4 regions of the Variovorax raffinosi genome follow, and region 3 is predicted to be linked to each of the others. Evidence: predicted binding sites of a transcription regulator. Region 3 holds the regulator's gene; each other region holds the start of a gene.
What was found. The regulator sigma-54, encoded in region 3, starts transcription at its own class of promoters, with help from an activator protein. The targets are predictions, from matches to a motif close to TGGCANGNAANCTGCTTT.
Positions count from the first base shown of each region.

Region 1: a site for sigma-54 is predicted at 2,801-2,818, ahead of atzF (allophanate hydrolase). Genes of this name have one in related genera too.
Region 2: a site for sigma-54 is predicted at 2,183-2,200, ahead of ACSFB7_RS23250 (CmpA/NrtA family ABC transporter substrate-binding protein). Genes of this name have one in related genera too.
Region 4: a site for sigma-54 is predicted at 4,974-4,991, ahead of glnA (type I glutamate--ammonia ligase). Genes of this name have one in related genera too.

Region 1 is NZ_JBPJZR010000002.1:1,055,570-1,063,041, forward strand. Features, by position in the region: gene ACSFB7_RS10835 (ABC transporter permease) at 1-30, opposite strand, end outside; gene ACSFB7_RS10840 (ABC transporter substrate-binding protein) at 33-1,034, opposite strand; gene atzF (allophanate hydrolase) at 1,048-2,769, opposite strand; gene ACSFB7_RS10850 (M48 family metallopeptidase) at 3,207-4,064, opposite strand; gene ACSFB7_RS10855 (AmpG family muropeptide MFS transporter) at 4,123-5,745, shown strand; gene ACSFB7_RS10860 (beta-ketoacyl-[acyl-carrier-protein] synthase family protein) at 6,163-7,371, shown strand; gene ACSFB7_RS10865 (beta-ketoacyl synthase chain length factor) at 7,368-7,472, shown strand, end outside.
Region 2 is NZ_JBPJZR010000008.1:149,440-156,911, reverse strand. Features, by position in the region: gene ntrB (nitrate ABC transporter permease) at 1-733, opposite strand, end outside; gene ACSFB7_RS23250 (CmpA/NrtA family ABC transporter substrate-binding protein) at 744-1,988, opposite strand; gene ACSFB7_RS23245 (nitrate- and nitrite sensing domain-containing protein) at 2,338-3,618, opposite strand; gene tsaD (tRNA (adenosine(37)-N6)-threonylcarbamoyltransferase complex transferase subunit TsaD) at 3,732-4,790, shown strand; gene ACSFB7_RS23235 (alpha/beta hydrolase-fold protein) at 4,729-5,484, opposite strand; gene ACSFB7_RS23230 (Hsp20/alpha crystallin family protein) at 5,673-6,044, opposite strand; gene ACSFB7_RS23225 (branched-chain amino acid ABC transporter substrate-binding protein) at 6,169-7,452, shown strand.
Region 3 is NZ_JBPJZR010000002.1:713,073-720,544, reverse strand. Features, by position in the region: gene ACSFB7_RS09350 (SPOR domain-containing protein) at 1-57, shown strand, start outside; gene ACSFB7_RS09345 (thiol:disulfide interchange protein DsbA/DsbL) at 210-857, shown strand; gene lptA (lipopolysaccharide transport periplasmic protein LptA) at 1,057-1,770, shown strand; gene lptB (LPS export ABC transporter ATP-binding protein) at 1,767-2,561, shown strand; gene rpoN (RNA polymerase factor sigma-54) at 2,716-4,314, shown strand; gene ACSFB7_RS09325 (phospholipase D family protein) at 4,325-5,926, shown strand; gene ACSFB7_RS09320 (LysE family translocator) at 5,940-6,587, opposite strand; gene ACSFB7_RS09315 (hypothetical protein) at 6,723-6,983, shown strand; gene ACSFB7_RS09310 (YceI family protein) at 7,013-7,472, opposite strand, start outside.
Region 4 is NZ_JBPJZR010000012.1:98,967-106,438, forward strand. Features, by position in the region: gene ACSFB7_RS29040 (pseudouridine synthase) at 1-280, shown strand, start outside; gene ACSFB7_RS29045 (YncE family protein) at 371-1,387, shown strand; gene ACSFB7_RS29050 (polysaccharide deacetylase family protein) at 1,371-2,180, shown strand; gene ACSFB7_RS29055 (sterol desaturase family protein) at 2,190-3,164, shown strand; gene ACSFB7_RS29060 (EI24 domain-containing protein) at 3,215-4,093, shown strand; gene ACSFB7_RS29065 (competence/damage-inducible protein A) at 4,090-4,890, shown strand; gene glnA (type I glutamate--ammonia ligase) at 5,037-6,452, shown strand; gene ACSFB7_RS29075 (hypothetical protein) at 6,596-7,111, shown strand; gene glnL (nitrogen regulation protein NR(II)) at 7,135-7,472, shown strand, end outside.

The DNA.
Region 1 (7,472 bases), 340 kb from region 3:
CGCGGCCGTGGTCGGGCTTGCGTCGGCCATGGTCAAGCTTTGTAGAGAAGGCCGTCCACGGGCACCTTCTTCTCGAAGATGCCTTTCTCGGTGAACAGGTCGTAGAACTTCTGGAAGTACGCAACGTCGCTGGTCTTGAACTCGTTGTAGAGCATGTACGACGCGAGCGGCACCTCGGCCGTGAGCTTGCCTTCGATGGCGGTGTAGCCCTTCATGTGCTGGCGCGCGTCGTCGGGCTTGGTGCGCACCAGCTCCACGCCGCGCGCGTAGGCGGCGATGTACTTCTTCGCCACCTCCGGGTTCTTCTTGATGAACTCGGTCGTGAGGCTGGCCGCGCCGCCGTGCCACGGCGCCATCGGGTCGCCGAGGATGTACTTCGCGACCACGCCTGCTTCGATGACGCGCGTGGTGCCGTTCATGCGGCCCACGGTGCCGGTGGGCTCCAGCGTGTAGCACGCATCCACCTGGCCCGCGACCAGCGCGGCCACGTGCTGGCCGATGGGCAGCTCGCTCACGGTCGCGCCCTTGGCGCCCGCGCGCTCGAGCATGGTCTTGCACAGCGTGACGTTCTGGATGCCGGGGCCCGATGCGACTTTCTTGCCGGCCAGCTCGGCCATGGTCTTGATGGGGCTGTCTTTGGCGACGATGAACTCGTCGAGCACGAACTTCGCGTTGCTCGGGTTGGTGCAGAAGATCTTGAAGAGCCCCGGCTGCGCGATCTCGCCGATCGCGAGGTTGGCCGAGCCGGTGCCGTTGGCGCTGCCGTCGCAACGGCCCGCGAGCATGCCTTCCATGACCTGCTGCGCACCGGCGAACTTGAGCGGCTCGACATCGAGCCCCGCCTCCTTGAAGTAGCCGCGATCGACCGCCGCGAAGAAGGGCAGGCCCGCGGCCACGGGCCAGAAGCCGATGCGCAGCTTGGGGGCGGCCTGCGCGCGCACGATGGCGGGCGCGGCCAGCACGGCGAGGCCGGCCGCGCCAGCCTGCAGCAACTGGCGGCGCGATGCGGAAGATTTCTCTGGGGTGCTCGTCATCGGAACTCCTGGATCAATGGGAAGGGGGTGCAGAAGCGGTGCGGCTCGCGATGTACGCGCGCCAGCCGCCGTGATGGGTCACGTCTTGTGCGCCCGCGAGTGCGTGGCCTTCGCAGATGAAGCCGTGCACCCAGCTGCCATCGGCCAGCTCGACGCTGCCGAGGCCGAGTGGCGGTGGGATCAACGCGAGGAAGCTGCCGATCTGCGCGAGGGGCACGGCCCACACTTCGAGTGCGATGGCGGTGCCGCCTTCGGCCACGCGCTGCAGGCCGGGCTTCGGCGGCGTGGTGCCGGGCAATGCATGGAGGCGATAGGCGGTCGCGGTCGTTGTTGCGCGCAGCAATGTGGCGCCGCGCTCGGTGAGCTGGCCGTTGAGTGGCATGCCCGAGAGGTGTGCGCCGACCACCGCGATGGGCAGCATGTCAACCGCCGGAGCAACGAGGCCGGGCACCGTGCGCGGCGCGGGCAAGGGCTTGCCGGTCGCGCCCTGTGCGAGGCCGGTGGCGTGGTGGTAGCGCTGGCCCAGGTCGGCCAGCGCGAGGTCGCTGCCGCACGGGCCGATCAACGTGATGCCGAAGGGCAGGCCATCGGCGCGCAGGCTGCTCGGCACCGAAAGCGCGGCGTAGTCGAGCAGGTTGACGAAGTTGGTGTACGCGCCGAGGTTGCGGTTGAGCGCCACCGGATCAGCGCGCATCTGCTCGCGGCTGTAGTGCGTGGGCGCGGTGGGCACCAGCAGCACGTCGATGTCGCGCCACATCGGCTCGACCTGCTGTGCGATGGCACGCAGGCGCGTTTGTGCGTCGAACACGTCGGCGGCCGTGTAGTTGCGGCCGCTCGCGAGGATGCTGCGCACGGGCTCGATCACTTCACTCTCGTGGACGTCGAAGAACTCGCGCACGGCGGCGTAGCGTTCGGCGACGAGTGCGCTCTCATAGAGCAACGCGGCGGCTTCGGCCAGCGGCGCATAGGGAATGGTGACGGGCGTGCCGCCCAGCGCGATGAGCTTCGCCTGGGCATCGGCGAAAGCCTGCTCGGCGGCGGTGTCGCCGAAAAAAGCCAGCGTGTCGGGCACGCCGAAGTGGAACCGCGCGGGCAGCGGTTGACGGCGCAGCGCGAGGTCGCGCGAGTACGGATCGCGCGCGTCGTGTCCGGCCGTGGCGAGCAGCACATCGACCGCCAGCGCCACGCTGCGCGCAAAGATCGACACGCAATCCGCGCTCTGCGCCGCAGGCACCACGCCGAAGGTACTCAGCAGTCCGCGCGAGGGCTTGAGGCCGACGATGTTGTTGAGTCCGGCGGGCACGCGGCCGGAGCCGGCGGTGTCGGTGCCGAGTGCGAAATCGACTTCTCCGGCCGCGACCGCATAGGCCGAGCCCGAGCTGGAGCCGCCCGAGACAAGGCGCGCGTCGAAGGCGTTCGGCACTTCGCCATAAGGAGAGCGCGTGCCGTTGAGGCCGCAGGCGAACTGGTCGAGGTTGGTCTTGCCGACCAGCGATGCACCGGCGTCGAGCAGGCGCTGCACCACGGCAGCGTGGGCGGTCGGCAGGCGATCGAAGGCCGGGCAGGCGACGGTGGTCGGCACGCCGGCGACGTCGATGTTGTCCTTGACCGCGAAGCGCAGGCCGGCGAGCGGGAGCACTGCACCGAGCGCGTCGTTGGTCTGCGCGCCGGTGAGGGGCATCGCGAATTTCGCGATCCAGGCGGCGGCGGGCGATCCGTTGTCTTCATGCACCATCTTTAGGCATCCAAACTTGTGTACAAGTCGAGATGCAAGCGGCGTGCCAGCGGGCTCGATGAGGCGCCGGGCCTGATGAAGCCTGCTTTTTATTTGTCTCGTGGTTTGGTCGCGGCGCGGTTTTTAGCGCTGCTGTTCAGGGCGGCACTCACGCCGACACGGTGCTCTTTTTCGCGAATGTCCCCCGCTTCGCTCCTCCTTTATTTCGCGAAAAAGAGCCCCGTATCGACGTGAGCGCTCAGAGCAGTCGTTGATCCGCCGCAAACGCAGAGCGTGTCCTGTGCGAATGACACCAGGTGCTCCCCGCAGCGAAATAAAGGAGGAGCGAAGCGGGGGACATTCGCGGAGGGGAGCTCCTGGTGTCATTCGCACTCGCCCTGAATGAACCCGAACCCGAACCCGATCCCGACCCCAAGCCCGAAAAAGAGCGAAAAAACTCAGCCTTTCTTGGCGTCCCGATAGAGCTTCTCGACCTTCGGCAGATTCGCCTCCAGCTTGGTGATGCGGTCCGGCCCCGTCGGGTGCGTTGACAGGAAGCTCAACCCGCCCTGGTTCTTGGACGCCGCAGCCATCTTCTGCCAGAGCGTCACTGAAGCCTTCGGGTCATAGCCCGCGCGCGCCGCGAGTTCGAGCCCCACGAGGTCCGCCTCGGTCTCGTCGCTACGGCTGAACTTGAGGGTGATGAGCTGCGTGCCCGCACGGGCCGCAAGATCACCCACCTGCCCCAACCCCAGCAGTTGCGCGCCAATAGACAGCGCCGCCCCCGTGCCCGCGCTCTTGGCCATGCGGGCGCGGGCGTGTTCGCGCAACGCATGGGCCATTTCGTGGCCCATCACCATCGCGACCTCGTCGTCGCTCAGCTTGAGCTGCTCAAGGATGCCGGTGAAAAAAGCGATCTTGCCGCCGGGCATGCAGAAGGCGTTGATCTGCTTGCTGCCGATCAGGTTGACCTCCCACTTCCAGTCACGCGCGCGCGAATTCCACGGCGTGGCGAAAGGAATGAGCCGCTGCGCGATGGCGCGCAGGCGCTGCAGTTGCGGGTTGTTGTCGCCCGCCAGCGCACCCTTGGCGCGCGCCTGTTCGAGCAGCTCGCCGTACTGTTGCACGCCGGCCGCCTCGATCTTGTCGGCCGGCACGAGATTCCGCGCCACCGAGGCACTGCCGACATTGACCTGCGCCAGCGCCGGCCCGGCCAGCACCGCGCCCGCCGCAGCCAGCAGGAAGGCCCGCCGAGGCTGCCAGGGCGAGGCAGCGGAGACGGCAGCGGAAAGGGGGCGTTCGCATCGTGTGCACATGGAGCCGGATCATAGGAACAAATGAAAGCAAATGGCCGGACGATGCCCCCGTGCACTCATGGACAATCCGGGGCTCATGTCCGCCCCGCCTGTCGAAACCCCCACCGCCCCCTCACCGCCCTGGCGCGATTCCCTGAAGGTCTACCTGGAGCCCGCCACGCTGCGCATGCTGGCGCTGGGCTTCTCGGCCGGGCTGCCGCTGCTGCTGGTGCTGGGCACGCTGAGCTTTCGCCTGCGCGAGGCCGGCATCGACCGCACCACCATCGGCTACCTGAGCTGGGTCGGGCTGGCCTACGGCTTCAAGTGGGTCTGGGCGCCGCTGGTCGACCGGCTGCCGCTGCCGCCGCTGACCACGCTGCTGGGACGGCGGCGCGGCTGGCTGCTGTTTGCACAGGGCATGGTCATCGCGGGCCTGATCGGCATGGCAATGAACGATCCGCGGCTCGGACTCACGCCGCTGATCTGGTGCGCGCTGCTGGTGGCCTTCGGCTCGGCCACGCAAGACATCGCGCTGGACGCCTTTCGCATCGAATCGGCTGAAACGCGCAAGCAGGCGGCGCTCGCGGCGGCCTACCAGACCGGCTACCGGCTCGCGATGATCTGGGCCGGCGCCGGCGTGCTGTGGGTCGCGGCCTGGGCCGAGGTGGCGCCGGTGGCCGCCGCCACGGGCGCGGCCGCGTATCAGAACGGTGCCTGGAAGACTGCATACCTGGTCATGGCCGCCTCGATGGCGGTCGGCGTGCTCACTGTGCTGCTGTCGCCCGAGCCGGCCCAGAAAGCGCGCCAGATCGAAACGGCCGCGGTCGCCGCGACGCGAGAGCAGATCGCAGCGACCGGAATCCCCGTCTATGGGGCGATGCTGGCGCTGGCCGTGGTCCTGCTTTTTCCGACCGTCGTGGTGCTGCACGCGTACCTCTTCGTTCTGATGGTGCTGCTGTTCATCGTGTCGCCCGGCGTGCTCGTGTACGGGGCACTCGTCGCCTGGGTCGCGCACAAGAAATGGCGCATGCGCATTCCATCGCGAATGATCCCCCTGGTCGTCTGGTTCATTCACGCGTTCTACAAGCCCTTTGCAGACTTCATCAACCGCTACAAGTGGCAGGCGGCACTGATCCTCTCGCTCATTGCCATCTACCGCATCAGCGACGTGGTGATGGGCATCATGGCCAACCCCTTCTATGTGGACATGGGCTTCACCAAGGACGAAGTGGCCACGGTCAGCAAGATCTACGGCGTGGTCATGACGCTGGCCGGCGCCTTCGTCGGCGGCGTGCTGTCAATGCGGCTGGGCGTGATGCGCGTGCTGATGCTGGGCGCGGTGCTCAGCGCGGGCAGCAACCTGCTGTTTGCCTGGCTGGCCTCGCGCGGGCACGACCTGACGGCGCTGATCGCGGTGGTCTCTGCCGACAACCTGGCCGGCGGCATTGCGTCGGCGGCCTTCATCGCCTACCTGTCGAGCCTGACGAACATCAGCTATTCGGCCACCCAGTACGCGCTGTTCAGCTCGCTGATGCTGCTGCTGCCGAAGTTCATTGCCGGCTACTCGGGCGCCTTCGTCGATGCCTACGGCTACAGCACCTTTTTCACCGCCACCGCGGTGCTGGGCCTGCCGGTGCTGGTGCTGGTGGCGCTGGCCTCACGGCTGACGACGACCACCACAGGCACCACCGACCGTCAATAGGGCCCTCGCCTAGGGCCTGTTCACACTATGCAAGGGGTCGCGTTGCTTCGCAAAGGGGCTGGCTGCAAGGCGCCCGGGCGCAGCAAGGCTGAAGCCTTGCAAGCGCGGGCAACGCCACAGACGGCCCCTTTACGAAGCAACCCGAAGGGAAGCTCGCCACAGCCCGCCCATCAAGGCGCGTGACGCCGTGCGTGCGTTCGCACGCACAAGGAGCGCAACGCCGAGGGGCGGGCTGTGGCGAGCTTCGCGACCCCTTGCATAGTGTGAACAGGCCCTAGCCCGTCACCTGTCGAAAACGGCCGACGCGGCGGCGCGCACACTGCTGGTAGGCTGTGACATTCATTGCGGGAAAATTACGCCTGCCCGTCTTGCGCCCGCCCGACGCCCTTTCGCTTGCCGCCTGCCCCAACAACCATCGTGCCGTCCAGAATTTCCCCCCTTCAAATCAGCGCCTTCACGGCGACTTCCGCCGTCGGTGTCGGCAAGGAATCGCTTGCCGACGCGCTCGCGCAGTCGCGCAGCGGCCTGCGCGCCAACGATTTCGGCGATGCGCCGCTGCCCACCTGGATCGGCCGCGTGGACGGTCTCGAAGACGTCCATCTGCCCGAGGCGCTCATGCGCTGGGACTGCCGCAACAACCGGCTCGCATGGCTGGGCCTGCATGCCGACGGCTTCATCGAGGCGGTGGCCGCCGCGCGTGAAAAGTACGGCGCCTCGCGCATCGCGCTGGTGCTGGGCACCTCGACCGCCAGCATCGGCGAGACCGAACTGGCCTACACGCAGCTCGACGCCGAGGGCATGTTCCCCATCAACCAGCGCCGCGCCGCGGTGCACACACCCCATTCGCTGGCGATGTTCACGGCGCAGGTGCTGGGCATCAGCGGACCGAGCGAGACGATCTCGACCGCCTGCTCGTCCAGCGCCAAGGTGTTCGCCTCGGCCGAACGGCTGATCCGCCTGGGCCTGGCCGACGCGGCCGTGGTCGGCGGTGCCGACACGCTGTGCGGCAGCGTGCTGTTCGGCTTCAACTCGCTCGAACTGGTGTCGAGCGAACCTTGCCGGCCTTTCGACGCCGGCCGCAAGGGCATCAGCCTGGGCGAAGCAGCGGGCTTTGCGCTGGTCGAGCGCGTGCAGAGCGGCGCCGATGCCGCGCCGATGCACCTGCTGGGTTATGGCGAAGCGAGCGACGCGCACCACATGTCGACGCCGCACCCCGAGGGCCTGGGCGCCGAACGCGCGCTCGACGAGGCGTTGGCGCGCGCCGGCCTTGCGCCCGAGGCCATCGACTACATCAACATGCACGGCACCGCGAGCCAGAAGAACGACGAGGTCGAAGGCGCGCTGGTGGCACGCCGCTTCCCGGCCCGCACGCACGCCAGTTCGACCAAGGGCTTCATGGGCCACACGCTGGGCGCCGCCGGCATCGTCGAAGCGGTCATCAGCCTGCTGGCGATCGAGCGCGGCCTGATGCCGGGCACCGTCAACACGAGCACGCTGGACGAAGGGTTCGGTGCGCAGATCAAGCTGCAGCCCGCGCGTGGCGAGGTGCGCTATGCGTTGTCCAACTCCTTCGGCTTCGGCGGCAACAACTGCTCGCTGGTGTTCGGCAAGGCCCAAGCAGCATGAGCACGACCGTGACACCCCCTACCCTCTACATCGAAGGCCCGGCCTTCTGGACGCCCACGCTGCCCGGCTGGGACGCCGCGCGCGCCGCCTTCCGGGGCGAA
Region 2 (7,472 bases), on a different contig from region 3:
GCCGCACGCCGGTCAGCATGTAGGGCAGCACGGCAGGGAAGAGGATCTTGGTGAGGATCTTCCATTCGCTCAGGTTCAGCACCTTCGCCACGTTCATGTAGTCGCTGGGCACGCGCTGCACGCCCACGGCGGTGTTGATGACCATCGGCCAGATCGAGCAGATGAAGATGGTCCAGATGGCGGCCGGGTTGGCGCCCTTGAACACCAGCAGGCCGATGGGCAGCCAGGCCAGTGGCGACACCGGGCGCAGCAGGCTGATCAGCGGGTTGAACATGCGCGAGAGAAACTCGAAGCGCCCGATGGCAAAGCCCGCCGGAATGCCCACCAGCGCCGCCAGGCCGAAGCCCAGCGCCACGCGCTGCAGCGACGACAGCACGTTCCAGCCCACGCCCTGGTCGTTCGGCCCCTTGCTGTAGAACGGATCGCTGAACACCGTGAGCGCCTGCTGCCAGGTGGTGTACGGCGTGGGAAAGCCGGTGGTGCTGTTCATGGCCACCAGTTCCCAGATCAGCACCAGCAGGCCGAAGCCGGCGAGGGGCGGCAGCACGCGCATCCAGAAGGCGCGCAGGTCGATCGGCGTGCGTTGCTTCTGCTCCCTCTCCCCCTTGGGCTGAGGGTTGGGGTGAGGGGCGGCCTCGGCACGGGCCACACCCTCGGCCCGGCCTTCTCCCGCACGCGGCAGAGGGGCAGGGATGGACGCATCCAGGGGCGAATGAAAGACGGCGCTGACCATGTTGTTCTCCCTATGCATGAAGCTTGAACGACTCTGTGTATTTCTTCGGGTCCTTGCCGTCCCACACCGAGCCGTCGAACAGCTTGCTGGTGCGCATCGTTTCCTTGGGCACCGGCGTCTGCGTGGCGACGGCGGCCTGCTTGTAGATGTCGATGCGGTTGATCTCGGTGGCCACCTTCAGGTAGTCGGGGTGTTCCTTCAGCAGGCCCCAGCGCTTGTGCTGCGTGAGGAACCACATGCCGTCCGACAGGTACGGGAAGTTCACGGCGCCGCCGTTGTAGAACTTCATGTGGTTGGGGTCGTCCCAGCTCTTGCCCAGGCCGTTGGTGTAGCGGCCCAGGATGCGCTGGTTGATGGCGTCCACGCTGGTGTTGACGTAGCTCTTGTCGGCGATGGTCTCGGCCATCTTGTTCTTGTTCTGCAGGCCGGCGTCGATCCACTTGCCGGCTTCGAGGATGGCGGCGGTCACGGCGCGCGCGGTGTTCGGGTACTTCTTCGTGAACTCGGCGGTGCAGCCGAGCACCTTCTCGGGGTGGTCCTTCCAGATGTCCTGCGTGGTGATGGCCGTGATGCCGATGCCGTCCATGATGGCGCGCTGGCCCCAGGGCTCGCCGACGCAGTAGCCGTCCATGTTGCCCACGCGCATGTTGGCCACCATCTGCGGCGGCGGCACGGTGATGTTCTTCACGTCCTTGAACGGGTCGATGCCGGCCGAGGCGAGCCAGTAGTAGAGCCACATGGCGTGCGTGCCGGTGGGGAAGGTCTGGGCGAAGGTGTATTCGCGCTTTTCGGTGGCGATGAGCTTGGCGAGCGAGGCGGCATCGACCGCGCCCTTGTCGGCCAGCTTCTTCGACAGCGTGATCGCCTGGCCGTTGTTGTTGAGGGTCATGAGCACGGCCATGTCCTTCTTCGGGCCGCTCAGGCCCAGGTGCATGCCGTAGACCAGGCCGTAGAGCACATGCGCCATGTCGAGGTCGCCGTTGGCCAGCTTGTCGCGCACGCCGGCCCAGCTCGCTTCCTTGCTGGGCACGATCTTCACGCCGTACTTCTTGTCGATGCCCAGCACCGAGGCCATCACCACGCTGGCGCAGTCGGTCAGCGGGATGAAGCCGATCTTCACTTCTTCCTTTTCTGGCTTGTCCGAGCCCTGGGCCCAGACGGCGGCGCGCAGCGCGGGGTCGATGCCCACGGCGCCGATGGCGGCGGCTTGCAGGACGCGGCGTCGGCTGAGGCGGGTTTTGAGCAGGTCGGTCATGGGGCGGGCTCCGGTTGAAGGCGGGACAGATGACAAAAACAAAAGCAAAGCGAAAAACAAAAAAGGCGTCCTCACCGCGCGGGGGCTGCTCGAAAACGAGCCCCTGCGGATAAGGACGCCTTTGTCCGGTTCGGTGGGTGACACCCGCCATTGGGTGTCGCCTGCCTGAAGACCTGGTGGTCTATGGCTTCAGTGTTGCAAGCTGTGTGCCAAGCTGACGGGTGACTGATTTGCTATGAAAAGAGTAGCTGGTGGTGCAGAACGGTTGCGGGTGATGCGGCTTTTCGGCTCTGGAGGCTCGGCATGCACGCTTGTTGTGCACTGCACCAACTCGAGCCGCGTTCGGGCCTCAGCGCGCAGGTGGCGTGTCGAGCGGCAGGTAGTCGGCCATCGCCAGCACCGACTCGGCCACGTCGACGAGGCGCCGGTTCTGGTTCATCGCGGTCTGGCGCAGCATCTTGTGGGCCTCTTCCTCGCTCAGGCGCCGGTGCGCCATCAGCAGGCCCTTGGCGCGTTCGACGATCTTTCGTTCGTTGAGCGAGGCGCGCACGGTTTCGAGTTCATCGCCCATGGCCTGCAGCCGGTGCGATTGCTCCTGGACCATGTCGAGCACCGAGCGTTCGAGGTGACGGCCGAACTGGGCGGGCGCGGCGGCCTGCGCATCGGCATCGTCGAAGAACATGGCGCCGTCGGCTTGCGGGGCCAGCGTGCCGAGCACTTCCTGGTACTTCTGCAGTTCGCTGCGCGCCTGCGCGGTCTTGTGGCCGCACAGCGCGCGCAGGTCGGCGGCCAGGCGGTCTTCGACGGTCTTCATGGCGTCGATGCGGCGGGTGCAACAGTCGAACCATGCCTGGCTCAGTTGGGCGTCCGCCATGCCAGGCGGCGTGGCCGGCGCGGAGGTGGCGCCCATGCGGCGCATGCGTTCCAGCTCGGCCAGCGTGGCATCGGACTGGCTCTCGCGCCAGAGCGCGAGCAGCGCCGCATCGGAGAAATCGGTGAAGACCTGGAAGCAGCGCTCCTGCGATTCGATCAGGTGCAGCCATTGCAGGCGCTGCGCTTCGCTGCTGCGGTTCTCTGCCAGCGCAGCAGCGCCGAAGGCACGCTCCTGGCCAGCGAACTCCTTGCCCTGCATGAAATTGAACATCGCCACCAGCAGGCGCGAGATCTCGGGGTCGGTGGCGCCATCGGCCGCCTCGAACACCACCGACAGCAGTCCGGCGACGAGCTTGGCGAAGGCGGCGGTGGCCTGGGCCGGCTTCAGTTCGAGTGCGCCGACGCGGCGGCGCAATGCGGGCAGCGCGTCCAGCCCCGGCAGCACCCAGGCGATGCGGCTGAAGAGGCGGGCGCCGTTGCCGGGGCCGGCGCGATGTTGAGCCTCGGTTTCGAGCTGGTCGAAACCGGCGCGCACTTCCTGTTCGAGCGCCAGGCATTCGGCAATCTGCGGATCGCGCTGCTCGGCGAAGCGGCCACCGCGCGAGGCCAGGAACACATTCGACATGCCGCGCTCGCGCTGCAGCGCATGGACCAGCCGGCCGATCACGCCGACCAGGTCGCTGGTGCGGGCGAGCTGGTCCAGCTCGTCGATCTCGCAGCGGCGGGCGGCGATCAGAAAATTCAGTCCGGATTTCATGGTGGGAGGCGCGCGGGGAGCAGGGGCACAGGGTCACTGCAACATCCGTGCCTCAAGGGCGCCGCTTGCCCCTTGGCGGGCGTGCCCGGCGGGCGCCACCTACACTCGGCGCCATGCTCTTGTTGGGAATCGAATCATCCTGCGATGAAACCGGCGTGGCGCTGGTCGAATCATTCGGCGACGCGCTGCCGCTGCTGCGTTCGCACGCTCTGCACAGCCAGATCGCCATGCACCAGGCCTACGGCGGCGTGGTGCCCGAATTGGCCAGCCGCGACCACATCCGCCGCGTGCTGCCGCTGACCGAGGCCGTCATGGCCGAGGCCGGCCGCTCCCTGAGCGAGATCGACGTGGTGGCCTACACGCGAGGCCCAGGCCTTGCGGGCGCGCTGCTCGTGGGCGCGGGCGTGGCTTGCGCGCTGGGCGTGGCGCTGGGCAAGCCGGTGCTGGGCGTGCATCACCTCGAAGGGCATCTGCTGTCGCCGTTTCTTAGCGCCGATCCGCCGGAGTTTCCGTTCGTCGCGCTGCTGGTCTCGGGCGGTCACACGCAACTGATGCGGGTCGATGGCGTGGGCCGTTACGAACTGCTCGGCGAAACCATCGACGACGCGGCCGGCGAAGCCTTCGACAAGAGCGCCAAGCTCATGGGCCTGCCGTATCCCGGCGGCCCCTGGCTCGCGAAGCTGGCCGAGGGCGGCAGCCCCACGGCATTCAAGCTGCCGCGACCGCTGCTGCACAGCGGCGATCTCGATTTTTCCTTTGCCGGCCTGAAGACGGCCGTGCTCACGCAGGCAAAGAAATTGGGCGATCAGCTCGAAGCAAACAAGGCCGATCTGGCGGCGTCCACGCAAGCGGCCATCGTCGAGGTGCTCTTGAAGAAGTCGCTTGCCGCGCTCGACCAGACGGGGCTCAAGCGGCTCGTGGTGGCCGGCGGCGTGGGTGCGAACAAGAACCTGCGCGAGCAACTGAACGCCGCGTGCGCCAAGCGCCGTGTGCGCGTGCATTACCCCGAGCTGCACCTGTGCACCGACAACGGCGCCATGATCGCCATGGCCGCCGCCATGCGGCTGCAGTCGGGCCTGTCGCAGGCCAGCGAGCGCTATGCCTTCGACGTCAAGCCGCGATGGCCAATGGCATCGCTGACGGCCGAGGCGTCGCTGCCGGAAACCGCGTAACCGGTTGGTGGCGTGCGCGCCCGAGCGAAGGCAGCGGCAGCACATCGAGCACATTGCGCCAGAGCTGGCGCCACTCGGGCCAGTCGTGGCCGCCTTCGGTGGTGAACACGCGTCCCGGAGGCAGGGCATCCGCCAGCAGCTTGTGGTTGCTGGCAAAGCGATCGGCCAGGCCGAAACCCAGGTAGAGCTGCGGCAGGTCCTTGGAAGGCTTGGCTTCCAGGTACTGCTGGAAGAAGGGCCAGAGCTTGCGGTCGGGTTCTTCGTCGGGCTGCGGCCCGGTGGGTGCCTGCCAGGTGCGCAGGCCGCCGGCTTTCTTGATCTCCGCGCCCAGCACCCGACGGCCCAGGTACGGGGCCAATGCAACGATGCCATCCACCGAGCCCGGCCGTGCCAGTTCGTGGATCAATGCGCCGAAGCCGCCGATGGAGATGCCCACGAGCCAGATCGAGGTGTAGCCCTTCGCGCGCTGCGGCTCGATGACGTCCGCATGCAGGCGTTCGCTGAGCGTCTGGTCGTAGTAGTAGGAAACGTCCGCGTCGACCAGCAGGGAGTCGGCGGCGAGGTGGCGCTCTCTGACGGCGCTGATGAAACCTTCGCGCTCGAATTCTTCGGGCTTGAGGTACGCGCCGGGCAAAAATATCAGGAGCGTGTCCGAGCGATGGTTGTCGTTGGCGGACTGAAAGTGCGTTTTCATGGTGCCTTTGGAGGGCACCCGATCCGCACCGTCGGGATTCGATGCGTTTACAAGACGCCCACGAAGAAGAAAGTACTAAGAAAACGTCACATCATGTGACGTTGTTCGGCGCTATTGTGAGTAGGGTGCTTGTTTAAAGTCAAAAACAAGCCGCTACTAACATTTTCCTCTTGTGGGCTTCTGCAAAGTTAGTCAATTTGCAACTGAAAAGCCTGGCTTGCCTGCACGAGCTTTCCGAGCTTCAGCGTGAGCACGCCGTTCTCGAGCTTGGCGGTGCTCGTGGCCACGTCGATGTCCTGCGGAAGCTCGTAGGCGGCCTTGAACTGGCGCTTGGCTTCGGCCTTGCTGTCGATGCGCACCACGGTGCCTTCGATGCTGATCGACAGGTCTTCGCGCGAGAGGCCCGGCACGTCGAGCGAGAGGGTCCAGCTCTTGTCGTCCTGCTCCACGAGCGGGGAGCGGCGGGCACCGGCGAAGGCGTCGTTCACGAAGCGCTCGAAGGCGTGGTCGTGCGTGCGCGGGGTGAAGCGGGCGGTGCGAAGCGTGGGTGCGAAGAACATGATGAAAAGCTCCTGGATGAACACAATGGGGACAAGGAATGTGTGTCCCGTACACTGCGCGGCCATTCAATCCTGAGTGCCGCTTGACATCTCATCTAGGCGCATCGGCAAGCGTTTCAAGACAATGAATCCCTCCTTTATTTGGCGCCGCCAGGCCTTGAAATTCGCAGCGCTGGCGCTATGCGCGAGGCCCTTCGCAGCACTCGCGCAGGCACCGCAGCCGGCACCCATTCGCCTCGCGTTGATCGAAAGCATGAGCGGCCCGTTTGCCAACACGGGCGAGGCGGTGTTCCGCAATCTGCTGTGGGCGGTGGAGCGCGTGAATGCGCGTGGCGGCGTCAAGCTGCCCGGCGGTGCGCGGCCCTTGCAACTGGACCGCTACGACAGCAAGGGACAGAACGAGGAAGCGCTTTCCGCGTTGCGCGCGGCCATGGACGATGGCGCGCGCATCGTGCTGCAGGGCAACTCGTCGGCCACGGCTTCGGCGCTGGTCGACGCCATCGACAAGAACAACGAGCGCGACCCCGCGCGGCGCGTGATCTTCCTGAACTACGCGGCGGTCGATCCGGCACTCACCAACGAGCGCTGCAGCTTCTGGCACTTCCGTTTCGATGCGCACGCCGACATGCGCGTGGCCGCGCTGATGAGCGCGGTGAAGGACGACACCGCGCTCAAGCGCGTCTACCTGATCGGGCAGGACTACAGCTTCGGCCAGGCGGTGCTGCGCGAATCGCGCCGGCAACTCGGCGTGCAGCGGCCCGACGTGGAGATCGTCGGCGACGAACTGCATCCGATGGGCAAGGTGAAAGACTTCGCGCCCTACGCCACGAAGATCATCGCGAGCGGTGCGCAGGCCGTGATCACCGGCAACTGGGGCAACGACCTCACGCTGCTCGTGAAGGCCGCACGCGAAGCGGGCTTCAACGGCAGTTTCTATACCTTCTACGGCAATGCACTCGGCGCGCCGGCGGCCATCGGTGATGCGGGCATCGGCCGCGTGGTGGCGGTGGCCGACTGGCTGCCCAACGTGCAGACCTCGCAGTCGGAAACCTTCTACCGCGCGTTCCGTACGCGCTTTCCGAAGCCGGCCGACGACTACGTGCACATGCGGCTGCAATTGCTGATCGAAGCGCTGGTGCAGGCCGTCGAGCGCGCAGGCAGTGTCGATGCCGTGGCGGTGGCGCGTGCGCTGGAGCAGGCCGATGTCAGCCTGTACGGCCAGCGTGGCCGCATGCGTGCGACGGACCACCAGTTCCAACAGCAGTTGGTGGTCGGCGTGATGGACAGGCAGGGCAAGCCCGGCGTGCAGTTCGATGTCGAAGGCTCGGGCTACGGCTTTCGCGTGATCAAGACCATCGCCCCAGAGCGCGCCGAACTGCCCACCTCGTGCAAGATGAAGAGACCTTGATGATGATGAAGAACAGGACC
Region 3 (7,472 bases):
AAGGAACGGCTCGACGGCGGCGGTCTCGAATCGGCTCTGGTCCGCGTCCAGCGCTGACAAGGTGTGGGCGGGGCGCCGCCACAAATAGCCTTTAAGCTTCGCCGCGCGGCGTTTGCCGCCACCATTCATCGCCTTGGGCGTGCCGTGAGCGGGGGAACTCCCCGCCGCGCGCCGGCTCAGTCTGCCGTACCAACAGGAGAACCCTTTCAATGAAACGTCGTGACTTTTCGCTGGCCGCCACTTCGCTCGGGCTGCTGTCCCTGGCTGCCAACCCGGCCCACGCACAGGCGCGTGCGCCCAAGGCCGGCACCGAGTACCTGGTGCTCGACAAGCGCGTGCCGGTCGATGCACCCGCCGGCAAGATCGAGGTGGTCGAGTTCTTCTCGTACAACTGCCCGCATTGCAACGACTTCGAGCCGTCGCTCGAAGCCTGGGTCAAGACCGTGCCGAAGGAAGTGGCCTTCCGCCGCATCCCGGTGCCTTTCGTGGGCAACGACGTCGAAGCCAAGCAGCGCCTGTACTACGCGCTCGAGGCCATGGGCAAGGTCGACGAATACCAGCCGAAGGTATTCAACGCGATCCACGCGCAGCGCCAGAACGTGAACGGCGACGCCAACATCATTGCCTGGGCAGCGGCCAACGGCCTCGACGGCGCCAAGTTCAAGGAAGTCTTCACCTCCTTTGGCGTGGCCAGCAAGGCCAAGCGCGCCTCGCAGATGACCGACGCCTACAAGGTGGCCGGCGTGCCGGCAATGGCCGTGGCCGGCCGTTGGTATGTGGATGGCGAAACCGCCGGCAACATGACCAAGGTGCTCCAGGTCGTCAACTACCTGGTCGGCGAAGCAAAGAAGGGCTGACCGGCCCCCTCCAGGCGCGGGGCACTTCGTGTCCGCCGCGCCTTTCTCCCCAAAGGGATGGCACCGGCGAACCGGCCCGATCGGTTTCAAGGTGTTTCCTGAATGGAACACAAGCTCGCTTTGGCGGGCTTTTTCATCGGCGATGGTGGGCTGCTGTAATCAGCCGCATACAATGCCGCAGAGCAAGTTTCGTGCCTCTATGACATTGCATTCTTACCCCACCACTTCCCTCCTTCGTCGCATCGGCCGCCTGGCCGCCGGCGCGCTGTTGCTGGCCGGTCTCGCCTCGGGCGCGCTGGCCGAGACCGCCGACCGCTCCAAGCCGATGAACATCGAGTCCGACTCGATGCGCTACGACGACCTGAAGCAGACCAGCGTGTTCACCGGCAACGTGCTGGTCACGAAGGGCACCATCATCATTCGCGGCGCGCGCCTCGACGTGCGCCAGGACCCCGAGGGCTACCAGTACGGCGTGGTCACGGCGGCGCCCGGCAAGCGCGCGTATTACAAGCAGAAACGCAATGCGCCCGACGAATGGATCGAGGGCGAGTCCGACGTCATCGAGTACGACAGCCGCGCCGACAACGTCAAGTTCATTCGCAACGCCGAGATGCGCCGCCTGCTCGGCTCGACGCCGAACGACGAGAGCCACGGCGCCCTGATCGTCTACGACCAGAGCAACGACACCTACACGGTCAACGGTTCCACCGTGCCGCCGAACACGGCGGTCAACGCCTCGTCCCCGACCGGCCGCGTCAAGACCATCCTCACCCCCAAGGCCGTCCCGGCGCCCGTGGCCGGCGCTTCCGCCCCGGCTGGCGCGAAGCCCGTGGCCCCGGCGTCCACCCCGGCACCGGGCAAGGGCCTGCGTTCGACCACCACGCTCGGTGCCGAGGGAGAAACCCGCAAGTGATCGAAACCGCTGGAACCCAGGACGCCAATGGCAAGCCGGGCAGCCGCCTGGTGGCGCGCGGCCTGAAGAAGAGCTATGGCAGCCGCACGGTGGTGAAGGACGTCTCGCTCGACGTGCAGAAGGGCGAAGTCGTCGGCCTGCTGGGGCCCAACGGCGCCGGCAAGACCACCTCGTTCTACATGATCGTGGGCCTGGTGCGTGCCGACGCGGGCGACATCACGATCGACGGCGAGCCCATCGCCCACATGCCGATCCACCGCCGCGCCCGCATGGGCCTGAGCTACCTGCCGCAGGAAGCCTCGATCTTCCGCAAGCTCACGGTCGAGGAAAACGTGCGCGCCGTGCTGGAACTGCAGAGCGAGCCCGACGAGAGCGGCAAGCTGGTGCCGCTCTCGAAGCAGCACATGGAAGAGCGCCTGACCGAGCTGCTGAGCGACCTGCGGGTCGACCACCTGCGCGATTCGCCCGCGCTTGCGCTGTCGGGCGGCGAGCGCCGCCGCGTCGAGATTGCGCGCGCGCTGGCCACCCAGCCGCGCTTCATCCTGCTGGACGAACCCTTTGCCGGCATCGACCCGATCGCGGTCATCGAAATCCAGCGGATCATCAGCTTCCTGAAGGAACGCGGCATCGGCGTGCTCATCACCGACCACAACGTGCGTGAAACGCTGGGCATCTGCGATCACGCGTTCATCATCAGCGACGGGCATGTGCTGGCACAAGGCACGCCCTCGGAGATCGTCGACAACGCCGAAGTACGCAGGGTGTACCTGGGCGAACACTTCCGGATGTGATCGTGCGGCGCGGGTCAAGGATGATCGCGGCCGTCATCCGGGCGGAATTCCTTCGCGGGGGCCGCCGCGCACGGCCGCCCGAAGCAGCCGGCCCGCCCCCGGCAGGGGGTTGGCGCAGCGCGAAGCGCGCAGCCTGGGGGGGAGCCGTTTTCCTATGAAGCAAGGGCTGTCCCTTCGCGTCTCGCAGCATCTCGCGCTCACGCCCCAGTTGCAGCAGTCGATCCGCCTGCTGCAACTCTCCACGCTCGAGTTGAGCCAGGAGGTGGAGCAGATGCTGGACGAGAACCCGTTCCTCGAACGCACCGCGGAAGAAGCGGCGCGCGAGGAATTCGGGCTCGATGCCGTCGACACGCCGGTCCCGCGCGACGAGGCGGGCGAAGCGGCCGAAAGCGAATTCGCCTCGGCACCCGCCAGCAGCACGAGCACTGCATCCACCGAGGCCAGCACCCCGGGCGAATCCGACGGCCCCGCCGCCGAGATCACCGAGCGCGAGCCCGACTGGGAAGGCGACGGCACCGTCGACATGGCGCCGGACGACAGCGAGTGGGGCAGCGACGCACCCGCGCGCCAGAACAACCTGGGCAACGACGAGCGCGCCGACGCCACCGAACTCGCACGCAGCCAGGAGTCGCTGCAATCGTTCCTGCACCGCCAGGCGCTGAGCCTTCGGCTGAACGAAAACGACTGTGCCGCGCTGCGCTTTTTGATCGAATCGCTCAACGACGACGGCTACCTCGAAGACTCGCTGCCCGCCCTGGCCTCGGGCCTTGCGGGCGACGACAACGACCAGTTCGACGACCTCGTGCACCACTTCCAGGTGGCGCTCGGCCTGCTGCAGAGCCTGGAGCCCGTGGGCGTGGGCGCGCGCGACCTGGGCGAATGCCTGGGCATCCAGTTGCGCGCACTGGCCGCCGAAGACCGCGACATGGACGAAGAGCAGGCGCAGGTCTACAAGATCGCCATTGCCATCTGCAAGCAGCCGATGGAGCTGCTCGCGCGGCGCGACTTCAAGCGCCTGGCCACGCTCACCCGCAGCAACGAAGAACTGGTGCGCTCGGCGCTGCAGATCATTGCGCGGCTCGAACCCAAGCCGGGGCGCCGCTTTGTCGACGTCGAGCGCAACATCGTCATTCCCGACGTGATCGTCACCAAGACCGGACGCGGCACCGGCGTCAAGTTCCGCGTCATGCTGAACCCCGAAGTCATGCCGCGCCTGCGCGTGCACGACATCTATGCCGGCGCGCTCAAGTCGCACAAGGGCGAGGGCAGCCAGGCGCTGTCGCAGCGCCTGCAGGAGGCGCGCTGGTTCATCAAGAACATCCAGCAGCGCTTCGACACGATCCTGCGCGTGAGCAATGCCATCGTCGAACGGCAAAAGAGCTACTTCGTGCACGGCGAACTGGCCATGCGGCCGCTGGTGCTGCGCGAGATCGCCGACGAACTGGGCCTGCACGAGTCGACCATCTCGCGCGTGACCACCGCCAAGTACATGGCCACGCCGTTCGGCACGGTCGAGTTGAAGTACTTCTTCGGCTCGGCGCTGGGCACCGAGACCGGCGGCAACGCATCGAGCACCGCGGTGCGCGCGCTCATCAAGCAGTTCGTGACCTCCGAGAGCATCAAGAAGCCGCTGTCGGACAGCCAGATCTCCGAGATGCTGAAAGAGCAGGGCATCGAATGCGCGCGGCGCACGGTGGCCAAGTACCGCGAAGCGCTGCGCATCGCGCCCGCGAACCTGCGCAAGGCGCTGTAGAGGGCCACCGGTGACCCATCGCCTGCTTTCGCGCTGCGGGCATTGGGCTTTCGTCATTGCGGCCACATTGCTGTTCGCCGGCTGCGCCACCTTGCCCGACGAGGCGCCGCGCCCGCCCACCAAGGCCATTGCCGCATCGAACGACACCGCGCTCGGCAAGATCGCGCTGGCCTCCCAGCCCGACCCCGACCTGAGCGGCTTTCGGCTGATGCCGGGCGGCGACTTCGCCTTCGACACCCGCATCCAGTTGGCGCGCCGCGCCCAGCGCACGCTCGACGTGCAGTACTACCAGATCGAGAACGACGAGACCGGCCGCTACCTGATGCGCACCCTGCGCGATGCGGCCCAGCGCGGCGTGCGCGTGCGCCTCTTGATGGACGACCTGTACACGTCCGGCGAAGACGAACTGCTGCTCGGCCTGGCGGCCACGCCGAACGTGGAGCTGCGCCTGTTCAACCCGTTCCCGGCCGGGCGCGGCAGCCTGCTCAAGCGCTTCACCGCGTCGCTGTTCGATTTCGAGCGGGTCAACCGGCGCATGCACAACAAGCTGTTCATCGCCGATGGCGCGATGGCGGTGGCGGGCGGGCGCAACATCGGCAATCAGTACTTCACGCGCACCTCGGGCGAGAACTTCATCGACCTCGACACCTTCGTCGCGGGTGCGCTGGTCCCGCGTCTTGGCGTGCTGTTCGACCAGTACTGGAACAGCGTCTACGTGCGGCCGATCCAGTCGGTGGTGGCGAGCGAGCTGCCGCGCGAAGAACTGCAAAAGCGCTTCGACGCCGCCACCGGCCCCGACACCACGCCGCCCCCGCCGAAGCCCGCGCCCAACGACCTGCTCGGCTACAGCCCGATGGTCGAAGACCTTAACGCCGGCAAGCTCGGTCTGATCTGGACCACCGCCGAGGCGTATGCCGATTCGCCCGACCGCGTGATCGGCAAGACCGCGTCGTACGGCGGCGTGCCGCTGCTGGACGTCGACAGCGTGCGCTACAACGTGGTCGAGCAGATGCGCCGCGCGCGCTCCGAGGTGACCATCGTCTCGCCCTACCTGATCCCGGGTGCCACGGGGCTGGAGGTGATGCGCGAGATCCGCGGGCGCAACGTGAAGATCAGCGTCGTCACCAATTCGCTCGCCGCCACCGACGAGCCGCTGGTCCACACCGCCTACCGGCGCTACCGGCCGGACATGCTCAAGCTGGGCGTCGACCTCTACGAACTGAGTTCGACGCGCACGCGGCGCAGCGTGCGGCTGGGGCTGTTCGGCACCTCGGTCGGGCGGCTGCACGCCAAGTCGGCGGTGATCGACCAGCGCATCCTGTTCGTCGGCTCGATGAATTTCGATCCGCGCTCCGAATCGCACAACACCGAGATCGGGCTGTTCATCCGCAGCCCCGAGATGGCGCAGCAGACGCTCAAGCTGCTCGACGTGCTCAAGCAGCAGGGCGCCTACCGGCTGCGCTTTGCCGAAGGCAGCGGCGGCTCGCGCATCGAATGGGTCAGCGAAGACGGCGGCCAGACCACCGTGCTGCACGAGGAGCCCGATTCGGGTTTCTGGGACCGCACCATGCTCGAACTGCTGGCGCCGCTCACGCCCGAGAGCCTGCTGTAGACGCCCCCGGCGTTCAGCCGCCGCGCACGGCCGACCACACCAGCCGCAGGCCCAGTGCGCCCATCACGCCGCCGGCCGCCCGGTCGATCCAGGTCTTGTAGCGCAGGTAGGCCGAGCGCGGTGCCGCCGAGGACAGCGCCAGCGCGACGATGGTGTACCAGCCGGTTTCGATGCAGAAGATGACCACCGGCACTGCGAGCGCCAGCACCAGCGGCACCTCGCGCGGCAGGAAGGCCGCGAAGATGCTGGCGTACACCACCGCCGTCTTCGGATTGCTGACCTGCGTGGCCAGGCCCAGCAGGAAGGTGCGTCCGCCCCGGCCTTGCTGGCGCGGGGAAGTGGTGCCGGCGTCCTGCGGTGCCACGTCCAGCGGCTGCCGCGCGCCGCGCCAGATCCGGATGCCCAGGTAGATGAGGTAGGCGCCGCCCAAACCCTTGATGGCCAGATACAGGCCGGGCACCGCCAGGAACGCGGCCTGCAGGCCGGCCATCGCGGCGATCGAGAAAGCCAGGCCGCCCGCGCCCATGCCCAGCGCCGCCGCCAGCCCGTCTCGGCGCGAGGCCACGGCCGTGCGCGCCACCATGACGAAACTGGGGCCGGGGCTCATCGCGCCCACGGCCATGGCGCCGGCGATACCTAGCAGGGAAAGGGTGTTGTCCATCGGTTGCTATTCCTTGGGATGCGGTGAAAAGCCCGAACAGCGTGCAGAAGTGCACGTTGATCGGAGATTGAAAAGTAAACTGTAAGTAGTACTTTGATATCTTTTGGTTTACATTTTCTGCATCGGACTACCGCGGTGCAAAAAATGAAAAATCTTCTACTCCTCGCTGTCTGGGCCATGGTCCTGTCGTTCCTGCTGAGCTTTTTCTACTGGCACGACGCACCGCTTTCCGAGCAACTGATCTTCGGCGTGGTGATGACCGTTGTCACGGGCGCCTGGATGCTCGCCCTGCTGAATCTTCCACGTGCGGTCGCCGCAGTTCGCCAGCGCCTGAAGTCGTCCCGGGCCGGCGAAGGCCGCCTCGCACAGAACACCCACAAGAGCATCGTCAGATAGGCGGGGCTCCGCGGGCACGCCAGGAGCGGTTACGGCTGAATGTTGACCGCTTCCACCTGCACCAGCAATTTCACCTTGTTCTCGAAGCCGAAGTTCAGGCCCCAGGTAATTCCCCAGTCGCTGCGCTCCACCGTGGTCTCGAAGTCGCCGCCGCACACCTGGCGATTGATCAGCGGGCTCAGGTAGCAGTTGAAACGCACGGCCTTCAGCGTCACCGGCCGTGTCTGGCCCATCAGGGTGAGCGTGCCTGGCACGTCGACCACCTTGTCGCCGCTGAAGTCGATGCGATCGGCCACGAAGCGGCCGGTCGGAAATTCCGCCACGTTGAAGAAATCCTTGCTTTGCACATGCCGGTTGAGCAGGTCGACGCCGGTGTTGATGGAGCTGATGTCCATCGTGATGTCCACCTTGCCGCTGCTGCCGGTGCCGTCGATCTTCACCGAGCCGTCTTTCGTGCTGAAGCGTCCCCGGTTGGTGGTGGTGCCGTAG
Region 4 (7,472 bases), on a different contig from region 3:
CAAGCTGCTGGCCGGCGTGGTGCTCGACGACGACCCGAAGCCGGTGCGCGCAGCCGCCTGCGAATCAGACAGCCCGCTGCACCTGCGGCTCACGCTGACCGAAGGCAAGTACCACCAGGTCAAGCGCATGCTGGCCGCGGTCGGCAACCGGGTCGAAGGCCTGCACCGCTCGCGCATCGGTGGGCTTGTGCTGCCCGAAGACCTGGCGCCGGGGCAGTGGCGCTGGCTGACCGGTGAACAGGTCGCGGCGCTGCGTGCGCCATCCAAACCCTCCAAATAGCGGCACAAGGTCGTGGAAAGGCTCCTGTTGCAGTCAGCCAGCCTTAACCTACGGCCGTTAAGATCTTCAGCTCTCTCTCGGAACCTTCCCTTGCGACTTCCTGCCCGACCGAATGGCCGCATCGCGGTCTTCCTGCTTTTCTGCCTGACGGCGCTCGCAACCCTGGCGGCACACACCGCCACCGCCGCGCCGGCCGAACCACCCCCGATCTTCGTGCTCAATTCGCTGGATGCCAGCGTGAGCGTGATCAATCCCGTCGACTGGACGGAAAAGCAGCGCATTGCCACCGGCAAGGAGCCGCACCACATCTATATGACGCCCGACGAAAAGTCGGTCATCGTGGCCAATTCGGCGGGCGATTCGCTGACCTTCCTGAACCCCCGCACGGCGGAAGTGCAGCGCGTGGTCTACGGCATCATCGATCCGTACCAGTTGCAGTTCTCGCGCGACATGAAGTGGTTCGTGACGGCGGGCAACCGCCTGAACCACGTCGACATCTATCGCTGGGACGGCAAGGACCTGAAGCTTGCCAAGCGCATCGCTTCCGGCAAGACGCCCAGCCACATCTGGATTGACAACACCAGCACCATCGCCTACGTGACGATGCAGGACAGCGACGAGATGATCGCGGTCGACCTGCCCACGCAGACGATCAAGTGGCGTACTTCCACCGGCCCGATGCCGGCCGACATCTTCGGCACGCACAACGACAAGACGCTGCTCGTGGGCCTGACTGGCGGCGACGGCGTGCAGGTGTTCGACGTGGCAGGCGCGCAGCCCAAGCTGGTCGGCAAGATCCCCACCGGCAAGGGCGCCCATGCCTTCCGCTCGGCCGGCGACGGCAAGACGGTGTTCGTGAGCAACCGCGTGGCCAACACCATCAGCCGCATCGACCTGGCGACGCTGAAGGTGGTTGCCACCTACGCCGTGCCGGGCGGCCCCGACTGCATGGACGTGTCGGCCGACGGCAAGACGCTGTATGTCACTTCGCGCTGGGCCAAGAAGCTCACGGTGGTCGACCTCGTTGCCCAGAAGGTCGTGCGCCAGATCAATGTCGGCCGTTCGCCGCACGGCGTCTGGACCCTGGACCATGGCAAGCGCACGTAGGCAAGGGGCAGCAGCCCTTGCGCTGCTGCTGGCCGGAACCATGGTGCCCGGCGCCTGGGCGGCGCAGGGCGCCTCCTGCGAAAAACCGGTCTACCTGACCTTCGACACCGGCCACATGGGCATCGCCCCGCTGGTGGCCGATGTGCTCAAGCGACAGGACGTTCGCGTCACCTTCTTCGCCGCCGCCGAGCGCACCCAGACCGACGGCGACAGCCTCGACGACCATTGGGCGCCATGGTGGAAGGCGAGGGCGGCCGAAGGCAACGAGTTCGGCTCGCACACCTACGACCACGCCTACTGGCGCGGCGACGTCAAGGGCTCGCCGCCCAGCTTCCGCATCAAGCCCTCGGCCGGTCCGCAGGACGGCAAGGAATCGACCTGGAGCGCGGCCGAGTACTGCGCCAACATCCGCAAGTCGTCCGACCGGCTGGCGGCCATCACCAGCAAGAAACCGCTGCCGCTGTACCGTGCGCCGGGCGGCAAGACTTCGCCCCAACTGCTGGCCGCCGCCAAGTCCTGCGGCTACGAATACGTGGGCTGGGCGCCCGCCGGCTTCCTCGGCGACGAGTTGCCGAGCGAGAAGTTCAGCAACGCGAAGCTGCTCACGCAGGCGCTCGACACGATCCGCCCCGGCGACATCCTGCTCGCGCACCTGGGCATCTGGTCGCGCAAGGACCCGTGGGCGCCGGCCAACCTGGAGCCGCTGATCGTCGGCCTGAAGGCCAAGGGCTTCTGTTTTCAAACGCTGCGCCAGCACCCGGATTTCCGCGCCTGGATCGCATCCCACCCCTGAGTTCGCGCCGTGATCGATTGGCTGACTGACATTTTTTCCGCGCTGCAAGGCTGGTTCTTCGAGGCGGCCGTGCAGCCGCTGGTCTATGCCATCGGCCTGGGCGGCTGGACCGAGGACGCCTTCGACGCCACCGGCTGGCTGCTGGTCGGCCTCATCCAGATCGTGGTGCTGATCGCGATCATCGGGCCGCTGCAGCGCTGGCGTTCGGTGGAGCCGGTGGTCGACCGGCACGCCATTCGCATCGACGTGCTGTACACGCTGATCCACCGGCTCGGCCTGTTCCGGCTGGCGATCTTCTTCACGCTGCAGCCCTTCTTCGACGATGCCATGGGCAGCCTGCGCACGGCCGGCTGGGGCACCTTCCACCTCGACGAGGTCTGGCCCGGCGTGACCGACGTGCCGGTGCTGGCCTTCGCCATCTACCTCGTGGTGCTCGACTTCGTCGGCTACTGGATTCATCGCGGCCAGCACCAGTTGAACTGGTGGTGGGGCCTGCATTCGCTGCACCACTCGCAGCGCCAGATGACGATGTGGAGCGACGACCGCAACCACCTGCTCGACGACATCGTTCACGACACGCTCATCGTGATCGTGGCGCAACTGATCGGCGTGGCGCCGGGGCAGTTCATCGCTTTTGTCGCCTTCACGCAGCTCAGCGAAAGCCTGCAGCACGCCAACCTGCGCCTGAGTTTCGGCGCCATCGGCGAGCGGCTGTGGATCAGCCCGCGCTTTCACCGGCTGCACCACAGCATCGGCCTGGGCCATGAGTCGAACGGCAAGAGCACGCTCGGCGGACACAACTTCGGCGTGCTGCTGCCGTGGTGGGACATGATGTTCGGCACCGCCAACTTCGAAGCGCGCTACGACCCGACCGGCATCCGCGACCAGGTCGAGCCCGATGCCAACGGCCGCGTGCGCGACTACGGCCGCGGCTTCTGGGCGCAGCAATGGCTGGGCCTGAAGCGAATGGTCGGGCGCGGTTGAGGGCCACAAGCCCCTGAAATTCCGGTCCGAGGCGTTATCCTCGCACCCTCATGCGCCTGCTCCTCGACTCCTTCTGGCGCGCGGTCGCCTACTGCATGCTGCCGCGCGTGATCGTGCTGTCGCTGCTGCCACTGGGTCTGATGATCCTGCTGGCCTCGGTGCTCGGGTATTTCTATTGGGACGCGGCCGTGGTCTGGACGCGCGGCGCGCTCGATGCCTGGCCGCTGCTGGCCAGTTTCTGGGCGTGGATCGGCCGGCTCTTCTCCAGCGACGTCAAGGCCATGCTGGCGCCGCTGGTGGTGGTGTTCGCCGCCACGCCGCTGATCGTGGTGCTCTGCCTGTTGATCGTGGCCGGCTTCATGGCGCCGGCGCTTACCAAGCTGGCGGCCGAGCGGCGCTTTCCCTCGCTCGAACAGAAGAAGGGCGCTTCTTTTTTCGGCAGTGTCGCCCGCTCGCTCGGCGTCACCATCCTGGCGCTGATTGCCCTCGTGGTCTCGATGCCGCTGTGGCTCATTCCACCGCTCGTGTTGATATTGCCGCCGCTGATCTGGGGCTGGCTCACCTACCGCGTGATGAGCTTCGACGCGCTGGCCGAGCATGCCAGCCCCGAAGAGCGCGCCACATTGCTGCGCGCGCACCGGCTGCCGCTGCTGTGCATCGGCGTGCTGTGCGGCTACCTGGGCGCCGCGCCGAGCATCGTCTGGGCTTCGGGGCTGCTCTTCGCCGCCGCTTTCTTCGTGCTGGTGCCGATCGCCATCTGGATCTACACACTGGTTTTTGCCTTCTCAGCACTCTGGTTTGCGCACTACTGCCTCGACGCGCTCGGGCAACTGCGTGCCCAGCGTGCAGCGGCCGAGGTTTCGGCTGCCAGCGGCGCGGCCGCCGGCGAAGCTGACAAGGCCGCTCTTTCCCAATGGGGTTCACCATGACACGCGCATTCGGTCTCATCGTCGTCGGCGACGAGATCCTTTCCGGCAAGCGGGCCGACAAGCACATGACCAAGGTCATCGAGCTGCTCGCCGCACGCGGCCTGCAGCTGAGCTGGGCCGAATACGTCGGCGACGAGCCCGCGCGCATCACCGCCGCGCTCGAGCGTGCTTTTGATTCCGGCGATATCGTCTTCTCGACCGGCGGCATCGGCGCCACGCCCGACGACCACACCCGCCAGTGCGCAGCCAAGGCGCTGCACGTGCCGCTAGCGCTGCACCCCGAGGCCGAACTGCTGATCCGCGAGCGCATGCAGGACACGGCGCGAGAGCAGGGCGTGCCCTACGAGCCGGACAGGGCCGACAACGTGCACCGGCTCAACATGGGCGTGTTTCCGCAGGGCGCCACGCTCATCCACAACCCGTACAACAAGATCCCGGGCTTCAGCGTCGGGCACGTGCACTTCGTGCCGGGCTTTCCGGTGATGGCCTGGCCGATGATCGAGTCGGTGCTCGACGGCCGTTACACCGAGCTTTTCACCCGCAATGCCGTCGCCGAGAAGTCGGTGATCGTTTTCGGTGCAATGGAAGCCACGCTCACCCCGCTGATGCAGGCCATCGAAGACACGCATGCTGGCATCAAGGTGTTCAGCCTGCCCAGCGTCGATCACCCCGAATACGGCCGCCACATCGAGCTGGGCGTGAAAGGTGACCCGGGCCGGCTCGATGCCGCCTATGCTCAGCTCATCGAAGGGTTGCACACCTTTGATGCCAAGCTCGGCCCAGAATTGGTGCGTTAATGTTTATCGCACCAAGTTGGTGAATTTCCGCCTCCATTTGGCGTATGCAGTGGTCACCAAAGCCTCTCGGGGTGAGGTGACAATGGCACAGAAACTGCATCCCTCGTCCCTGTATTCCTAACCACCATCCAACTCAGGAGAAACTGATGGCAAAGACCGTCGCCGATGTACTCAAGCTCGTCAAGGAAAACGAGGTCAAGTTCGTCGACTTCCGCTTCACCGACACCCGCGGCAAAGAGCAGCACGTGACCGTGCCCGTGTCGCACTTCGATGAAGACAAATTCACCTCGGGCCACGCGTTCGACGGCTCGTCCATCGCTGGTTGGAAGGGAATCGAAGCCTCGGACATGCAGCTCATGCCCGACCCGAACACCGCCAACATCGACCCCTTCTTCGAAGAAACGACGCTGATCCTGACCTGCGACGTGATCGACCCGGCAGACGGCAAGGCCTACGAGCGCGACCCGCGTTCGCTCGCCAAGCGCGCCGAGGCGTACATGAAGGCCTCGGGCCTGGGCGACACCGCCTTCTTCGGTCCGGAACCCGAATTCTTCGTGTTCGACGGCGTTCGCTGGAAGAACGACATGTCGGGCTGCTTCGTGAAGATCGACTCCGAAGAAGCCTCGTGGAACACCGACAAGGAATACGAACACGGCAACACCGGCCACCGTCCGGCGGTCAAGGGCGGCTACTTCCCGGTTCCCCCGGTCGACAGCTTCCAGGACATGCGCTCCGAAATGTGCCTGGTGCTCGAAGCCCTGGGCATTCCGGTCGAAGTGCATCACCATGAAGTGGCCAACGCCGGCCAGATGGAACTGGGCACCAAGTTCAGCACGCTGGTCCAGCGCGCCGACTGGGTCCAGCTGCAGAAGTACGTGATCCACAACGTGGCCCACGCCTACGGCAAGACCGCCACCTTCATGCCCAAGCCCATCGTCGGCGACAACGGCTCCGGCATGCACGTGCACCAGTCGGTCTGGAAGGACGGCAAGAACCTGTTCGCAGGCGACGGCTATGCAGGCCTGTCTGACTTCGCGCTGCACTACATCGGCGGCATCATCAAGCACGCCCGTGCCCTGAACGCCATCACGAACCCCGGCACCAACAGCTACAAGCGCCTGGTGCCCGGCTTCGAAGCCCCGGTGAAGCTGGCCTACTCGGCCAAGAACCGCTCGGCCTCGATCCGCATTCCGTTCGTGGCCAACCCGAAGGGCCGTCGCGTCGAAGCACGCTTCCCCGATCCGCTGATGAACCCGTACCTCGGTTTCGCCGCGCTGCTGATGGCCGGCCTCGATGGCGTGGAAAACAAGATCCATCCGGGCGAAGCCGCCAGCAAGGACCTGTACCACCTGCCGCCGGAAGAAGACGCGCTGATCCCGACCGTGTGCCACAGCCTCGATCAGGCCCTGGAATATCTCGACAAGGACCGTGCGTTCCTGACCAAGGGTGGCGTGTTCACCGATGCGTACATCGACGCATACATCGAGCTGAAGATGCAGGAAGTCACGCGATTCCGCATGGCGACCCATCCGGTCGAGTTCGACATGTACTACTCGCTGTAATCGCTTGATCGGCGAGCCCCTGACGGGGAAGTAAGACAAAAGGACGGCCTCGGCCGTCCTTTTTCCTTGGCGTGGAACATCTGGTCACCAATGGCGTCGAATTGCATGAAAATGCGCCTTTGTTGCGCCCTCCACCGATACACATGAAGACTGCTCCTCTCATTTTCCTGGCCGGCTCACTGATTGCTGCGCTGCCCGCGTTCGCGCAGGAGCGCGTCTGGCGTTGCGGCAACGAGTACACCAACAACGCCACCATTGCCCAGCAAAAGGGCTGCAAGGTTCTGGAAGGCGGCAACGTCACGGTCGTGCAGGGCACCAAGCCTTCGGGCGGTGGCGGCGGTGGTTCGTCGGGCTCGGGTTCGGCGGCTGCGCGTGCACCCGCAGGCAGTCCGCGCGTCGAAGGCGTCGACCAGCGCGCCCGCGACGGCGAGGCCCGCTCGGTGCTCGAATCCGAACTCAAGAAGGCCGAGGCGCGGCAAGCCGAGCTGCAGAAGGACTACAACAACGGCGAGCCCGAAAAGCAGGGCAGTGAAGGCCGCAACTACCAGAAGTACCTCGACCGCGTGGCCGAGATGAAGGCCGAGCTGGCACGCAACGAAAGCGACATCGCCGGCATTCGCCGTGAAATCGGCCGCCTGCCAGTCAAGCAGCCGCAGTAAGTAAGCAAGCAAGCAAGGAAAACATGGCATTCGGGAAGAAGGCGGTTGGCGCCAACGTGCGCTTTCAGACCTTCGACCTGCTGTCCACGCTGATTGCCGTGGTCAACAGCGACGGGTCTGTGTTGTTCGCCAATGCAGGGCTCGAAGACGCGCTGGGCACCTCGCGCCGCACGCTCGAAGGTTCGCAGTTCGGCGCGTGCTTTCATGAGCCGCAGGTGCTGCGCACCGCCATTGACGGCGCACGCAGCAACGACTTCGCCACGCTGCGCTACGAGGCCTTTCTTCGCCGCGTGAACCACGAGCTGATGCCGGTGCAGGTCACGCTCGCGCAGGGCGACAAGGCGGGTGAACTCATCATCGA